One region of the Pseudomonas sp. G2-4 genome, then DNA from elsewhere that is predicted to be linked to it. Evidence: predicted binding sites of a transcription regulator. Region 1 holds the regulator's gene; each other region holds the start of a gene.
What was found. Region 1 encodes FliA, which starts transcription of late flagellar genes. Its sites were predicted from a motif close to CTAAAGTTTNNNNNNNNNNNGCCGNTAA; they were not measured.
Positions count from the first base shown of each region.

Region 2: a site for FliA is predicted at 2,448-2,475, ahead of QNH97_RS22270 (flagellar protein MotY). Genes of this name have one in related genera too.
Region 3: a site for FliA is predicted at 2,140-2,167, ahead of QNH97_RS12375 (methyl-accepting chemotaxis protein). Genes of this name have one in related genera too.

Region 1 is NZ_CP125957.1:1,738,563-1,744,325, reverse strand. Features, by position in the region: gene QNH97_RS07770 (chemotaxis protein CheA) at 1-1,094, opposite strand, end outside; gene QNH97_RS07765 (protein phosphatase CheZ) at 1,125-1,910, opposite strand; gene QNH97_RS07760 (chemotaxis response regulator CheY) at 1,929-2,300, opposite strand; gene fliA (RNA polymerase sigma factor FliA) at 2,467-3,210, opposite strand; gene fleN (flagellar synthesis regulator FleN) at 3,207-4,037, opposite strand; gene flhF (flagellar biosynthesis GTPase FlhF) at 4,154-5,503, opposite strand; gene flhA (flagellar biosynthesis protein FlhA) at 5,515-5,763, opposite strand, start outside.
Region 2 is NZ_CP125957.1:5,087,623-5,093,385, reverse strand. Features, by position in the region: gene QNH97_RS22285 (peroxiredoxin) at 1-473, shown strand, start outside; gene rnt (ribonuclease T) at 660-1,337, opposite strand; gene pyrC (dihydroorotase) at 1,334-2,380, opposite strand; gene QNH97_RS22270 (flagellar protein MotY) at 2,572-3,546, shown strand; gene QNH97_RS22265 (argininosuccinate synthase) at 3,675-4,892, shown strand; gene QNH97_RS22260 (hypothetical protein) at 4,977-5,477, opposite strand.
Region 3 is NZ_CP125957.1:2,883,072-2,888,834, forward strand. Features, by position in the region: gene QNH97_RS12375 (methyl-accepting chemotaxis protein) at 304-2,100, opposite strand; gene QNH97_RS12380 (DUF4212 domain-containing protein) at 2,347-2,613, shown strand; gene QNH97_RS12385 (sodium:solute symporter family protein) at 2,625-4,397, shown strand; gene QNH97_RS12390 (TonB-dependent siderophore receptor) at 4,565-5,763, shown strand, end outside.

The DNA of each region.
Region 1 (5,763 bases):
GCCGGTTTTTCCGCTGGCGCCGCCGCAGGAGCACGGGCGGCTGCAGGAGCAGCAGCCGGGGCAGGCTTGGGGGTTTCGGCCTTGGGTGTCTCAGCCTTGGGCTCGGGAGCTTTGGCAGCCGGCTTTGGCGCAGCCTTGGCCACCGACGCGGCAGCGGCAGGTGCTGCGGCAGCCGTACCGACTTCAGTGAACTTGCCTTTGCCGTGCAGTTCATCGAGCAGCGATTCGAATTCGTGGTCGCTGATCAGGTCGCTGCCAGCCGCGGCGGCAGCCGGCTTGGCCGGCTTTGGCGCGGAAGCGATGGCCGAATCCAGCGCGTCAACGGCAAACGTGCCCTTGCCGTGCAACTGATCGAGCAAGGCTTCGAATTCGTCGTCGGTGATGTCGGAGTTGTCGCCCGCCGCTTTCGGGGCGGCCGGGGCCGCCGCTGGAACGACTGCATCTGGAGCGAACTGGCCTTTGCCATGCAACTGATCGAGCAACGACTCGAACTCGTCGTCGGTGATTTCATCACTGCCGGCGGCAGTCGCACTGGCGGCCGGAGCAGCAGGGGCTACCGGCGCAGCAGGGGCCTCGGCTTGGGCCTTGACGGCGTTCAACGAGTCCAGCAACTGTTCAAATTCGTTATCGGTGATGTCGCCCGATTCCTCGGCGACCGGTTCTTCAACGGCCGCCTCGGCAACCGGAGCGGCTTCGTCAGCCGATTGCGGCTCCGCCAGGCGTGCCAGCGCGGCGAGCAACTCAGGGGTGGCAGCGGTGATCGGCGAGCGCTCGCGCACTTCGGTGAACATGCTGTTGACCGCATCCAGTGCTTCAAGCACCACATCCATCAGTTCCGAATCAACGCGGCGTTCACCCTTGCGCAGGATGTCGAACACGTTCTCGGCAATGTGGCAGCACTCCACCAGCTCATTGAGCTGGAGGAAGCCGGCGCCTCCTTTTACAGTGTGGAAACCGCGAAAAATTGCATTGAGCAAGTCTGCATCATCCGGTCGGCTTTCCAGCTCGACCAGTTGCTCAGACAGTTGCTCTAGAATCTCGCCGGCCTCAACCAGGAAATCCTGAAGGATCTCTTCATCGGCGCCGAAGCTCATTAATGGCTGCTCCTAAAACAGGGCTAAAACTCAGAATCCAAGGCTGGACAGCAAATCGTCCACATCGTCCTGACCGGACATAACGTCTTCTCTTTTATCGGCATGAATCTGCGGACCTTCACCCTGCGAGAGATGTTTTTGTGGATCTTTTTCAGCAAGGATCGCTTCACGGTCGTGTTCGATGCCTGCAAAGCGGTCGACCTGGCTGGCCATCAACACCAGTTTGAGCAGATTGCTTTCCACTTCGGTGACCAATTGGGTCACGCGCTTGATCACCTGACCGGTCAGGTCTTGATAGTCCTGAGCCAGCAGAATGTCGTTGAGATTGCTTGCTACCGCACGGTTATCGGTGCTGCTACGCGTCAGGAAACCGTCGACCCGACGGGCCAGCTCGCGAAACTCTTCAGCGCCGACTTCGCGACGCATGAACCGGCCCCAGTCGGTGCTCAAGGCCTGGGCTTCCTCGCTCAGACCATTGACCAGCGGCGTTGCGCTTTCCACCAGGTCCATGGTGCGGTTGGCTGCGGCCTCGGTCAGCTTGACCACATAACCCAGGCGCTCGGTGGCGTCGGTGATCTGCGAGACTTCCTCGGCCTGCGGCATATGCGGGTCGATCTGGAAATTGACAATCGCGCTGTGCAGTTCACGCGTGAGCTTGCCCACTTCCTGATACAGACCACGGTCACGGGTCTGGTTGAGCTCATGGATCATTTGAACCGCGTCGCCAAAACGGCCTTTTTCAAGGCTGTCGACCAGTTCGCGGGCATGTTTTTTCAGGGTCGATTCAAAATCGCCCATTGAAGATTCGTTATCCATAGCTCCCCCGTGTCGCGGTTAACCGATGCGTTCGAAGATTTTCTCGATCTTCTCTTTCAACGCCTGGGCCGTGAAGGGTTTGACCACATAGCCGTTTACACCGGCCTGAGCCGCTTCGATGATCTGCTCGCGCTTGGCTTCGGCAGTCACCATCAGCACGGGAAGGTGCTTGAGTTTTTCGTCGGCGCGCACATGGCGCAGCAAGTCGATACCGGTCATGCCGGGCATGTTCCAGTCAGTCACCAGAAAGTCGATGCTCCCGCTGTTGAGGACCGGAATGGCAGTGGTGCCATCGTCGGCCTCGACCGTGTTGGTGAACCCAAGGTCACGCAACAGGTTTTTTATGATCCGCCGCATCGTTGAGAAGTCATCAACGATGAGGATTTTCATGTTCTTGTCCAATTCGACCTCCAAGCAGTCTTAAACGCGCCCAGCACCTGAACGCGCCATTTCAATCAATCCGGCACAACACTCGACAACGGTCTGGAGCACAACGGATGGAGACTGGCGCAATGCATGCCAAACCAGCCCCGTTCGCAGTGTCCCCACACTGCAATCAGCGCGCTCGCCACTCCCCCAAACGCCCCCGCAAACGGGCCGCGCACTGGCTGTGTAACTGGCTGACCCGCGATTCGCTGACCCCCAGGACCTCACCGATTTCCTTGAGGTTCAGCTCTTCGTCGTAGTACAGCGCCAAGACCAGTCGCTCACGCTCCGGCAAATTGGCAATCGCATCCGCCAGCGCGCTCTGGAAACGTTCATCTTCCAGGTCACGCGATGGCTCCATGTGAGCACTCGCGCCGTCCTCGTGCAGCCCTTCGTGTTCGCCGTCCTGCAGCAGGTCGTCGAAACTGAACAGGCGACTGCCCAAGGTATCGTTCAAAATCCCGTAATAATCATCGAGACTCAATTGGAGTTCGGCCGCAACCTCGTGATCTTTAGCGTCACGCCCGGTTTTAGCTTCAATAGCGCGAATCGCATCACTGACCATACGGGTATTACGGTGCACCGAACGCGGCGCCCAATCGCCCTTGCGGACTTCATCGAGCATCGCCCCACGGATGCGAATACCGGCATACGTCTCGAAACTGGCGCCCTTGCTCGCGTCGTATTTGTTCGACACTTCGAGCAGGCCGATCATGCCGGCCTGGATCAAGTCCTCGACCTGAACACTGGCCGGCAACCGCGCCAGCAAGTGATAGGCGATACGCTTGACCAGGGGCGCATAACGCTCGATCAGTTCGTATTGGGCGTCCCGTGCCGATTTTTTGTAGAGATGGTTGTAACCGCTGGCAGTCATAGCACGGGCCCTGCTGTTTGTTGCACAAGACGCTCGACGAAAAATTCCAGATGCCCGCGAGGGTTGGCCGGCAGTGGCCAGGTATCCACCTTTTGGGCGATAGCCTTGAACGCCAGCGCACATTTGGAACGGGGAAAGGCTTCATAAACGGCGCGTTGCTTCTGGACGGCCTTGCGTACGCTTTCGTCGTAGGGCACTGCGCCGACGTACTGTAGGGCAACATCCAGGAAACGATCCGTGACCTTCGTCAACTTAGCGAACAGATTGCGCCCTTCCTGCGGGCTCTGGGCCATGTTGGCCAGGACGCGGAAGCGGTTCATGCCGTAGTCACGGTTCAATAATTTGATCAGGGCGTAGGCGTCGGTGATAGACGTCGGTTCGTCGCAGACCACCAGCAGCACTTCCTGGGCGGCGCGGACGAAACTGACGACCGAGTCACCGATACCGGCAGCCGTATCGATCACCAGCACATCGAGGTTGTCACCGATGTCGCTGAAGGCCTGGATCAGGCCAGCGTGCTGGGCCGGGGTCAGATGAACCATGCTCTGGGTGCCAGAGGCAGCCGGCACGATGCGAATACCGCCCGGCCCCTGCAGCAGCACGTCGCGCAGTTCGCAGCGACCTTCGATGACGTCCGCCAGCGTGCGCTTGGGTGTGAGCCCCAGCAGCACATCGACGTTCGCCAACCCCAGGTCGGCGTCCAGCAGCATGACCCGTCGGCCAAGCTCTGCCAGAGCCAGGGACAAGTTCACTGACACGTTAGTCTTCCCGACGCCACCTTTGCCGCCGGTCACCGCGATCACCTGTACGGGATGCATGCTGCCCATGTTCGTTCTTTACCTTGTCTTACTTAGACGGAGGCCACATTACTGGCTGCGCGTTCACATTCTGAACAATGCATGGCAGACCATCGATGTAGGTACAAAAAATATTCATGATTACCTCAGCCGACCTGCTTGGTCGGGCTGTGGTAGATATCAGCGAACATGTCAGCCATGGCTTCCTCGCTGGGTTCTTCCTGCATTTGCACACTCACGGCACGACTGACCAGTTGATGACGGCGCGGCAGATGCAAATCATCCGGGATCCGCGGTCCGTCGGTCAGGTAGGCCACCGGTAGTTCATGACCGATCGCCAGGCTCAACACCTCGCCCAGGCTTGCCGTTTCGTCCAGCTTAGTCAGGATGCAACCGGCCAGCCCGCAGCGTTTGTAGCTGTGGTATGCGGCGGTTAGAACCTGCTTTTGGCTGGTGGTTGCCAACACGAGATAATTTTTTGACCGAATGCCGCGCCCAGCCAGGCTTTCGAGCTGCATGCGCAGGGCCGGATCGCTGGCTTGCAGGCCGGCGGTATCGATCAGCACGACGCGCTTGCGCAGCAACGGTTCCAGCGCCTGGGCCAGGGACTGGCCCGGGTCCACATGGGTCACCGACACATTGAGGATCCGGCCCAGGGTCTTGAGTTGTTCCTGTGCGCCGATACGGAAACTGTCCATGCTCACCAGGGCAATGCTCTGGGCGCCGTACTTGAGTACATAACGGGCCGCAAGCTTGGCCAGGGTGGTGGTCTTGCCCATGCCGGCAGGGCCGACCATCGCAATCACTCCACCCTCTTCCAGCGGCTCGACTTCCGGCGTAGCAATCATCCGCGCCAGGTGCGCCAGCAACATGCGCCAGGCCTGGCGAGGCTCTTCGATACCGTTGATCAGCGCCAGCAGGTCGCGGGACAACGGACCGGACAGGCCGATGCGTTGCAGGCGACGCCACAGGTTGGCCTGGGCCGGACGGCTGCCTTGCAGCTGGTTCCACGCCAGGGAGCCGAGCTGAACTTCCATCAGTTCACGCAGGCTGTTGAGTTCAAAGCGCATCGAGTCCAGGGCACGTGGATCGATACCAGCGCTTGGCGCGGCCGGAGCCGGTGCCACACGACGCGGCTCGACCTGGGCCTGCTCGACCAGCGGTTCGGCAGCGGTCAACGGCAGGCCGGCAGTCAGCGGCTGACCGGCGAACAATTGACGGTTGGTGCCCGCGCTGGCCTGGCCTTCGCTGCTGCGCAGGCTCAATTCGGCCTGGGCGCTGGCGATACGCGATTGGGTCTTGCGCAGCTCGTCCTCGAGTTCCATGTTCGGAACGCGCGGGGCCAGCGCCGACAATTTGTAATCCAGGGCCGCCGTCAACTCGACACCGCCAGCGATCCGGCGATTGCCAATGATGGCTGCTTCAGCGCCCAGCTCGTCACGAACCAGCTTCATGGCCTGACGCATATCGGCGGCGAAAAAACGCTTCACTTGCATAAACCACTACCTCAGCCGTTGGGCCCTACTGTCGCAACGATGGTCACTTGCTTGTTGTCCGGTATTTCCTGGTACGCCAGCACATGCAGCCCCGGGACCGCGAGGCGACCGAATCGCGAGAGCATCGCGCGAATCGGTCCGGCCACCAGCAGGATCACCGGTTGGCCTTGCATCTCCTGCCGCTGGGCTGCATCAATCAGCGAACGCTGCAGCTTCTCGGCCATGCTTGGCTCCAGCAGAACACCCTCTTCCGAGCCTTG
Region 2 (5,763 bases), 3.3 Mb from region 1:
CGTTGGACTTCACCTTCGTCTGCCCATCCGAGCTGATCGCACTGGATCACCGCATGGACGACTTCAAGGCCCGTAACGTTGAAGTGGTTGCCGTTTCGATCGACTCGCACTTCACCCACAACGCCTGGCGCAACACCCCCATCAACAATGGCGGTATCGGCCAGGTGAAATACACCATGGCTGCCGACATGAAGCACGAAATCGCCAAGGCCTATGACGTTGAGTCCGAAGGCGGCGTGGCCTTCCGTGGCGCGTTCCTGATCGACGACAAAGGCGTTGTCCGTTCGCAGATCATCAACGACCTGCCGCTGGGCCGTAACATGGAAGAGCTGATCCGTCTGGTCGACGCACTGCAATTCCACGAAGAGCACGGCGAAGTCTGCCCGGCCAACTGGAAGAAAGGCGACAAGGGTATGACTGCATCCCCTGAAGGCGTTGCCGCTTACCTGGGCGAGCACAGCGACAAGCTGTAAGCGCAACAGGCATAAAAAAACCGGCCCTCGATAGGGCCGGTTTTTTTATGGGGTTCTAAAGCAGGACACAGTCCTGTGGCGAGGGAGCTTGCTCCCGCTGGGTGGCGCAGCCGCCCCAAGATCTTGTGAGCGCTGCGCACTCAAGCGGGAGCAAGCTCCCTCGCCACACAAAAAGCGAGGCCGATGTCAATCGTCGAAATCCTGCCAACCCCCCATCTGCTTCCACCGATTGACGATGCCGCAGAACAGCTCGGCGGTCTTCTCGGTGTCGTAGCGGGCCGAGTGGGCTTCACGGCCATCAAAATCGATGTCGGCCGCCTGGCAGGCTTTGGCCAGGACGGTCTGGCCATACGCCAGGCCAGCCAGGGTTGCCGTGTCGAAGCTGGAGAACGGATGAAACGGGTTACGCTTCATGTCCATGCGCGCTACGGCGGCGTTGAGGAAGCCCAGGTCGAAGCTGCTGTTGTGCCCCACCAGGATCGCGCGCTTGCAACCGTTGGCCTTCAGCGCCTTGCGCACGCCCCGGAAGATGTCGGTCAGGGCTGTCTCTTCACTCACCGCCATGCGCAGTGGGTGATCGAGCTTGATCCCGGTGAACTCCAGGGCCGCCGCTTCGATGTTGGCGCCTTCGAACGGCTCGACGCGGAAAAAGTAGGTGTGGTCAGGAAACACAAAGCCTTTTTCGTCCATGCCGATGGTGGTCGCGGCGATTTCCAGCAGCGCATCGGTAGCCGAGTTGAAACCGCCGGTCTCGACGTCGACGACGACCGGCAGGTAGCCGCGAAACCGGGCTGCCATCGGGTGACGGGCGCCGCCCGAACCACCATTGCCGTCCTGTTCGTCGTCGAAATGATCTTCACTCACACGTGTTCCTCCAGCAGGCGCCAGCGCAGTTTTTCACCGGCGCGCAGCGGGATGACAGTCAGCTCGCCGAAGGGCAGGCTGGCGGGGGCGGTCCACTCGTCGCGGACCAGGGTAATACGATCGGTGTTCGCCGGCAGGCCATAGAAACGCGGGCCGTGCAGGCTGGCGAAACCTTCGAGCTTGTCCAGCGAGTTGCGCTGTTCGAACGCCTCGGCATACATCTCGATGGCGGCATAGGCGGTGTAGCAGCCGGCGCAACCGCAGGCCGCTTCCTTGGCATGCCGGGCATGGGGCGCCGAGTCCGTGCCGAGGAAAAACTTGGCGCTGCCACTGGTGGCGGCGTCGAGCAGGGCCTCTTGATGGGTGTTGCGCTTGAGGATCGGCAGGCAATAGAAGTGCGGCCGGATCCCGCCCACCAGCATGTGGTTGCGGTTGTACAGCAGGTGATGCGCGGTGATGGTCGCGCCGACGTTGGCCGCAGCCTCGTTGACGAACTGCACGGCATCGCCGGTGGTGATGTGTTCGAACACCACCTTGAGCGTCGGGAAGCGCTCCACGACGCGGCGCATGTGCTCGTCGATGAAGATTTTCTCGCGGTCGAACACGTCGACGTCGCCCCGGGTGACTTCACCGTGGATCAACAAAGGCATGCCGACTTCGGCCATGGCCTCCAGTGCCGGGAAGATCTTGTCGATGCTGGTGACGCCGGAATCGGAGTTGGTAGTCGCGCCAGCGGGGTACAGCTTGGCGGCATGGACAAAGCCGCAGGCCTTGGCGTCGCGTATTTCTTCAGGTTGGGTGCGGTCGGTGAGGTACAGCACCATCAGCGGCTCGAAGCGGCTGCCGGCCGGGCGTGCGGCCAGGATGCGCTGGCGATAGCCTTCGGCTTCGGCGGCGTTACGCACTGGCGGAACCAGGTTAGGCATGATGATTGCGCGCCCAAAGGTGCGCGCGACATCGGCGACGGTATGGGTCAACACAGCACCATCGCGAAGATGAATATGCCAGTCGTCGGGACGCAGCAGGGTCAGGCGGTCGGACATTGGGGGGCTTCCAGGCGGGTCAAACTCTGGGGAATGCTACCGGAAAAGACCGATTCAGGCACCCGCTATCAAGTTCTGCCGCAACTTACCGATAGCTCCTACAGGTGTGCCACGAATCCGTGCAGTGCCCCGGACAGGCGTCATACCTTCAGCGTGTGTCGATCTTTGTATAAAAGCCAGTGGAGCCTCCCGTGCGCCAGCGTTATCTAGCCTTGCTCAGTGTGTTTGCCAGCCTTCCCGCCATGGCGCTCACTTTCCAGACCCGTCTGGAGAGCATTGAGTGGACGGTCGAAGGCGACAAGTTCGAGTGCCGGCTGAGCCAGCCGATCACCGATTTCGGCAGCGGCGAGTTCGTGCGTCGGGCGGGCGAGCAGGCCACATTCAGGCTCAAGGCCTATAACCCGATGCTCGGTGGCGGTTCGGCGACCTTGCTGGCGGCTGCGGCGCCCTGGCAACCGGGGCGCGGCGACATCAACTTGGGCTCGGTCAGGATTGGCAGTGGCGATGTCTTGTTCAACAGCTCCCAGATCCAGGCAGGTCGCTTGATCAATGGGCTGATGGACGGGCGCAGCCCTGTGGTGCGACGCAACACCGAGGACGGGCGGGTCTCGGAAGTCCGATTATTGCCGGTGCGTTTCAATAAGGCCTTCAGTGACTATCAAGGCTGCGTGGCGAAACTGTTACCGAAGAATTTCGAGCAGATTAAGCAAACCCAGATTGGCTTCCCCGGCGAAGGGGTCGAACTTGACGCCCAGGCCAAGGCTCAGTTGCAAGTGATGCTCGATTTCATCAAGGCCGACCCAAGCGTCAATCATGTCGAACTCGATGGTCACTCCGATAACAGTGGCAACCGCTTGACCAACCGTGAGCTGTCGCGTCGTCGCGCCCTGGCGGTCCAGGACTTCTTCAAGGCCAACGGCTTCCAGGAATCGCAGATCACCCTGCGGTTCCATGGCGAGCGTTATCCCCTGGCACCCAATACCAACGCCGCCAACCGGGCCAAGAACCGCCGCGTGGTCGTGCTCCTGGAGCGTGTGGCGCCGACCGACGCGCCCGCCTCGCAGCCGACAGCGCCGACCGCACCCGCTGCGGCCCCGGCCAAGGTTCCGGCACCGACCGCTGCCCCGGCCAAGACTCCCGCTCCGGCGACTGCGCGCACGTCCTGATTCGGCGATGACCGTCGCGCACTCGACATAATCTGTCGCTTCGTCGTCATAAGCTGTCGCGCCCCTGTAAATTATCCGCATTGGACGTTAGACTTCCCGGCTTTCCGTACAACCCGTGGAGTGATGGCATGGCGGACGTAAACAAGGTCGTTCTGGCGTATTCCGGCGGCCTGGACACTTCGGTGATCCTCAAGTGGCTGCAGGACACTTATAACTGCGAAGTGGTGACCTTCACCGCTGACCTGGGGCAGGGCGAAGAAGTCGAGCCTGCACGCGCCAAGGCTCAGGCCATGGGCGTCAAAGAAATCTACATCGATGACCTGCGCGAAGAGTTCGTCCGCGACTTCGTGTTCCCGATGTTCCGTGCCAACACTGTTTACGAAGGCGAGTACCTGCTGGGTACGTCCATCGCCCGTCCGTTGATTGCCAAGCGCCTGATCGAAATCGCCAACGAAACCGGTGCCGACGCCATTTCCCACGGTGCCACCGGCAAAGGCAACGATCAGGTGCGTTTCGAACTGGGTGCCTATGCCCTCAAGCCGGGCGTGAAAGTCATCGCTCCGTGGCGTGAATGGGACTTGCTGTCCCGTGAAAAACTGATGGACTACGCCGAGAAGCACGGTATCCCGATCGAGCGTCACGGCAAGAAGAAATCCCCGTACTCGATGGATGCCAACCTGCTGCACATCTCCTATGAAGGCGGCGTGCTGGAAGACACCTGGACCGAGCACGAAGAAGACATGTGGCGCTGGACCGTCTCCCCGGAGAAGGCTCCTGATACCCCGCAATACCTGGAGTTGACCTATCGCAACGGCGATATCGTCGCACTGGACGGCGTGGAAATGAGCCCGGCCACCGTGCTGGCGACCCTGAACCGCATCGGTGGCGAACACGGCATCGGTCGCCTGGACATCGTCGAGAACCGCTATGTCGGCATGAAGTCCCGTGGTTGCTACGAAACCCCGGGCGGCACCATCATGCTGCGCGCTCACCGGGCGATCGAATCGATCACCCTGGACCGCGAAGTGGCTCACCTCAAGGACGAGCTGATGCCCAAGTATGCCAGCCTGATCTACACCGGCTACTGGTGGAGTCCTGAGCGCCTGATGCTGCAGCAGATGATCGACGCGTCCCAGGCCCACGTGAATGGCGTCGTACGCCTGAAACTGTATAAAGGCAACGTGATCGTCACCGGGCGCAAGTCTGACGAGTCACTGTTCGATGCCAACATCGCAACCTTCGAAGAAGACGGTGGCGCTTACAACCAGGCCGACGCAGCCGGCTTCATCAAGCTCAACGCCCTGCGCATGCGTATCGCGGCGAACAAGGGCCGCAAGCTGTTCTGATCCTGGCGATATGAAAACGGCCTGCCTTGAGCAGGCCGTTTTTTTTGGCTCCTCTCCTGTCATGCAGCGCTATTGCTTGATCGCTCATCCCTCCTGTCTGTCCGCTATAACGTCAGCGCTGTCGCGGCTGTAGATGACGTACAGGACGATTTCCGTGTGTGCCGTGGCCCGTTTGAGAGGGTTTGTCCGATAGGCCTCAACCAGGTCTTCCGGTTGGCTGTACACCAGAAAAATGACCCGTTTCGGATCGTGTTTGCGCCGATGATGGCGCATCAATAATCGTTTGACCTTGTCCGCCCGCCGTAACACTCGTCGTCGGCGGCAGGGCGAGTCATCCATGGTCTTTATAAAGTGTTTGCTCTTGCGAAAATCGGACGGTGAATATAACGAGCGATAGTTGAAGTTGAGCGTGATGAAAAAGAGCAGCAGCAGATAGAACGGGAAACTGATCAGGAACCAGAGATAATATTCACGGTCGTCGTCATCCAGGAACGGCAGGGAGATCGCCGCGGAGGTTTCAGATAACGTTGCAAATATAGCAATAAGGGTCATGGGGTTGGTGATGGTCTTCAAAGGTTTGTTCATGGTGAATGCTCATGGTTATTTAGACTCGGTGATGGAATGGATAGACGCTTGTTAATTAAATGCAGGTGCCGTATTGAAGGGTGACTATAACCTGTTTTAGTTGTTGGATTGAATGCCGCTTGTTATTTAAGGTTTAGCCTGAATAACGAAAAAATGGTTGTTTGAACGACAGGTAATTCAGTTACTTTTTATGAGGGGAGTGACCTTGTCTCTCCGCATCAGGGGTGGTCAGCCGAAGAAAATCACGTTTTCCGAAGGAGAGCGGGTCGTTAAGAAAGGGTGGTCG
Region 3 (5,763 bases), 1.1 Mb from region 1:
CCGCAGCGCCTTCGGGTGGCGTGCAGCGCTTTGTGTTCATACAGGACTGGACCCCGGCGCTGCGTCCAAGGTTTCGATTTTTTCGAGGGCAGGGGGTTAATGCCAGGCGGGCTGTATCGCAGTGTGTATCGGGCGAGGTTGTCAAAACCCAGCCGCAATACCGGCCGGGGACAGGGGAGCCTTTCAACTGGCTGCAGGCGAGGAATGTCTGGAATGCGGGCACATGCAAGTTTGTGTAAGCCTGCCGGTGGCAGGCTCTTTACATACAACGTCTAGCAGGCTGGATTCCCATCGTGCCTGGAATCACTCCGCCAACAACACCGCCGCGTCGAACCCCACCCGCAAGTTGCCCCAATGACGGCCGCCGAAGAAGAACGGTACGTCGATCTCGGTCATGATCTCCCCGGTGTCACGCAGGTAGGTCTGGAGCAGGAAACGCTGGACGTTGCCGGCTGCGCGCAGGCCGATCGGGTCGCCGAAGATGCGCTTGTTGCGACACACCGGCAGGTCGACAGCACGATCACCGGTGGGTGGCTTGGAGACCCAGCTGTTGTTCACCGGGCAATAGCCCTTGCTATCGACAATGAACGAAACCTTGCCCCCCGGCGTGCTGCGGGTGAGCTTGTCGCACTCTTCCTGGCAGGCCTGGGCAAAGCGTTCGGTGTAGCTGGTCATGTACTGCTTGGGGTCAGTGCCGGGGATCAATTGGTAACTCTGGTCGAACAGGTTCAGACCTTCCCTTTGCAGCGCCTCCAGGCGCTCCTGAAGCGTGTCCCGGCATTGGCTGGCGCGGGTGATGGCGGCATCCAGCTTGCCGTGGCCGAGCACGAACCGGCCCAACAGTGCCTGGACCTTTTCGGCAACGCCGGACAGGTCACGGGTGGCCGTCGCCGAATGCTGCATGCGCTGGTCGATCAACTGGCTGTCGGCATGGATCTGGGTGACCCGTTCGTTGATGCCCGTGTTGCTGTCGGCGAACTGCTGGATATGCGTGGCGATGTCCGCCAGCTTGCCGTTGGTGGATTCGAAATCGCCGATCATGCTCTCGAAATGGCCGGAGGCACGCTCCACCACTTTCTGGGTTTCCCGGGCGCTGTGGCTGATCTGGGTGGTCTGTTCGTGGGTAGAACCGACTTCTTCAAGCATGGCGTCGATGTTGCGGGAGATATCATCGGTGGCGCGGCTGACGTTCTGCGCCAGGGTCCGCACTTCATCAGCCACCACCGCGAAACCCCGACCGCTCTCGCCAGCCCGGGCGGCTTCGATGGCGGCGTTGAGGGCCAGCAGATTGGTTTGGGCAGAGATCTGCTGGATCAATCCAACGATGGACTTGATGCTTGAGGAGCGTTGGTTCAAGGCCCCCACGAGCGTGGCAAACTCACTGAGACTGTTGGAGATTTCGCTGATGTTGCCGGTCACTTCCAGCAGCTCGGCATAGGAGTCGCGGGCCATGCTCAGGTTCTGGGCGGTGGTGCTGGAGATGCCTTGGGTCTGGCGCGAGACTTCTTCGATGCGGCCTACGGCGGTGTTGCTCTGGTCCATCACTTCCTTGGCGAAGCGCGCCTGGTGGGTGGCGCTGTCGCTGGAATCGCTGATGTTTTTCAGCGAGCGGGCCGATTCGACGGCGATGTGCACGGTCAGCGCCTGGACGTTACTGATGATCTCCCGTTGCTTGGCCAGGAAACGGTTACAGGTGCCGGCCAGCACGCGAATTTCGTCGTGGGTCACCAGGGGAAGGTCCTTGGACAAATCGCCTTCGCCGTTGGCGATCTCTTCCAGGGCCTTGGTCATGGCGGTGACGGGACGCACGATGAGGTGGCGAAAGTACCAGACCATGAAACTGATCATGCCCAGCGTCAGGAGCGTGCCGAAGAGCAGGGCATGGGTGAGGCTGTCGAGCCGGCCCTCGATCTGGCCCAGCAACCCGGCATCCAGCTGCGCGTCGCGCAGCTGCAAGACAATGTCAGCGCGTGCACTCAGGGCGACCCAGTACAACAACCCACTGACCACGACCAACAGGAAAAGGCTCGACAGCTTTTTGGTGAGCGTATCGAAAAATTGCATTTCGATAGACTCGTACAAGGCCTTTAACGTCTGCATGCCGCTGCTCCTGGGCAAAAAAAATCACTCAATGGAATACATTCGACCGCTGGCGACAAAGCTTTAGCGAGTCAGGGCAATTTGATATCAGATTGATCTTTCAGGCTGTTTGTGACTTTCCATCGAGTCGCTGAAACAAATGTCAATACTTATGCTGGCGAATTAGACGAAAGTCGTACTGGTACTCTGCCCAGCGGCTGCTACGGTTTGAGGGGAAAACAATAAAAACAACGGGAGATGACCCTCATGTCCACTCAAAAGCAACAGGCTGCGCGTGCCTATTGGACGGAAAACCTGCGCTGGATGCTGGTACTACTGGCAATCTGGTTTTTGGTGTCGTTCGGCTTTGGTATTTTGCTGGTTGACTCACTCAACACCATCAGTTTCTTCGGCACACCTCTAGGGTTCTGGTTCGCCCAGCAGGGGTCCATCTATGTCTTTGTGCTCGAGATCTTCTTCTATGTCTGGAAGATGAATCAGCTCGATCGCAAGTATGACGTCCACGAAGACTGAGGCCGACGAGCATGGAAACCCAAACCCTGATCTATCTGTTCGTCGGTGCAAGCTTCGCGCTCTATATTGCTATCGCGATCTGGACACGTGCCGGCTCCACCAGTGAATACTATGTCGCGAGCAAGGGGGTGCACCCGGTACTCAACGGCATGGCCACTGGCGCTGACTGGATGTCGGCAGCCTCGTTCATTTCCATGGCTGGGATCATCGCCTTCGCCGGCTATGACGGTTCGGTCTACTTGATGGGCTGGACCGGTGGCTACGTGCTGCTGGCGATGTGCCTGGCACCGTATCTGCGCAAGTTCGGCAAGTTCACTGTGCCTGAGTTCGTCGGAGCGCGTTATTACTCGCAAACGGCGCGGGTGGTGGCGGTGATCTGCGTGATCTTTATTTCCTTCACCTACGTGGCGGGGCAAATGCGGGGAGTGGGTATTGTGTTCTCCCGCTATCTCGAGGTGGACATCAACACCGGTGTGATGATCGGCATGGCCATCGTGTTTTTCTATTCCGTGCTGGGTGGAATGAAAGGCATCACCTACACCCAGGTGGCGCAGTACTGCGTGATGATCTTCGCCTACATGGTGCCGGCGATTTACATCTCGATGATGATCACCGGTAATCCGATTCCGCAGTTGGGCTTTATCAGCGAAGTCACGGGTTCGGGGCAGAGCGTGATTGAAAGGCTCAACGGGCTCGGGGCGGAGCTGGGCTTCACGGCCTACACCGATGGCAGCAAGTCGACGACGGACGTGTTCTTCATCACCATGGCGCTGATGGTGGGCACGGCAGGACTGCCTCATGTCATTGTGCGTTTCTTCACGACCCCTACTGTACGGGATGCCCGCAAATCCGCAGGCTACGCGCTGCTATTCATTGCCATCCTCTATACCACCGCACCGGCCGTAGCGGCGTTTGCCCGCACCAATCTGCTGACTTCGATTCCGAATGTCAGCTATAGCACGGCACCGACGTGGTTCAAGGCTTGGGAAAACTCCGGGCTGATCGCCTGGGTGGACAAGAACAACGACGGCATCATCCAGTACGGTCCCGGTGCCGCGTTGGTCGGAGCCCCAAGCTTCAAGACCACCGAGCGAGGGGCCTATGAGCAACGTCTGCTCAACAATCAGGTTTCGCCGGTGGCCAACGAGCTGTATGTGGACAACGACATCATGGTTCTGGCCAATCCGGAAATTGCCGGTTTGCCGGGTTGGGTGATCGCGTTGATCGCTGCCGGTGGCCTGGCGGCCGCCTTGTCTACTGCTGCGGGGTTGCTGTTGGTGATCTCCACCTCGGTTTCCCATGACCTGCTCAAGAGCAACATGCTGCCCAGGATCACCGAAAGACAGGAGCTGCTGGCTGCGCGGATTTCCGCCGGGGTGGCGGTATTGATCGCCGGGCTGTTCGGCATCTATCCACCTGCATTCGTGGCCCAGGTGGTGGCCTTTGCCTTCGGCTTGGCAGCGTCCTCATTCTTCCCGGTCATCGTCATGGGGATATTCTCCAAGCGCATGAACCGTGAGGGCGCGATCGCCGGGATGATTGTGGGGCTGACGTTCACCTTCAGCTACATCGTCTACTTCAAGTTCGTGAACCCGGCGATGAACACCGCCGATCACTGGTGGCTTGGGGTATCGCCGGAAGGCATTGGTACGTTGGGAATGCTCTTCAACTTCATCGCAGCCATTGTGGTGTCGCGCTTCACCGCGCCGCCGCCGGAGCATATCCAGCACCTGGTGGAAGATATCCGGGTTCCACGGGGGGCCGGTGCCGCCGTCGATCATTGACCCGGTGTAAAGGCTGATACCAAAAGGGCAACGAGCAATGGCGCCGGAGCAATCCGGCGCCATTTTTTTGTATTGCGTCAAGTAGATAGGTGTAAGTACGTATTTACTGGGAATGATTCTCAAAGTATATTCGCTCTCATTAACGTCCCCCCAATGAGTGCAGCGTCTTGAATCGTTCCACCCCTCATGCTAATCGCAATGTCTTCATCAAGTGTGTATTGCCAACGTTGTCCTGCTGCTTCATCGCAAGCCCCGTATGGGCACAGGACACACTTGAACTGCCGGCCACCGATATCCAGGGCAGTCGCACCACTCAGGACGAGGGCTATACGGCGTCGCAAGCCAGCACGGCGAGCAAAAGCGACGTACCGATCAAGGAAGAGGCGCAATCGATCAATGTCGTGACCCAGCAGACCCTGGCCGATTACCAGGTGCGCTCCCTGGCCGACGCAATGAAGTTCGTCAGCGGTGTGAGCCAGGGCAATACCCTGGGAGGCTCGCGGGATTCGCTGGTCAAGCGCGGTTTTGGCACCAACGACGACGGCTCGATCCTGCGCGACGGCGTGCGTTCGAACCTGGGGCACAACTTCAGCGCCACCACCGAACGGGTCGAAGTGCTCAAGGGCCCGGCCTCGATGCTGTACGGCGCGCTGGAGCCCGGCGGCCTGGTCAACGTCATCAGCAAGAAGCCCGAGTACACCCAGAGCACCACGTTGAGTGGTTCGGCCTACAGCGAAGGCGGTGGCACCATGGCCCTGGACACTACCGGCCCGCTGGGTGATACCGGCCTGGCTTATCGGCTGATTGCCGAGCGTGGGCATGAGGACTACTGGCGCAACTACGGGGTCAACGAGAGCACGTTGGTGGCCCCGTCGCTGGCTTGGACGGGGGAACGGGCTTCGTTGAATCTCAGCTATGAGTACAACGAATATTCCAATCCGTTTGATCGGGGTACGGTGTTCCAGAACGGGCATCCTGCGGACATCGACTACGACAAGCGCCTCGATGAGCCGTGGGCCAAGAGCGTGGGGATTCGCGAAACGGCTACGGCGCGGTTTGAGTATGCGCTGAGCGAGGATTGGAAAACGCGGGTCACCTATGGTTGGAACAATGATCGGTATAGCCTTTCAATCGCGCAGCCGCGGATGACAAGCGGCGGTGTTTTTCAGCGTGCAGCCAACGGCGCGCACTACGACGATGAAACCCGCTACGCCAGTTGGGACTTCATCGGCAAGCAGGAGCTATTCGGTCAGCGTCATGACCTGTTGATCGGCGTTGATAACCAGGTATCCGATCAGTTCCGTGGCAAGACCTACCGTGGGGCCAATCAAGCGGGTTTCGACATCACAGCACCGGTGTACGGTGG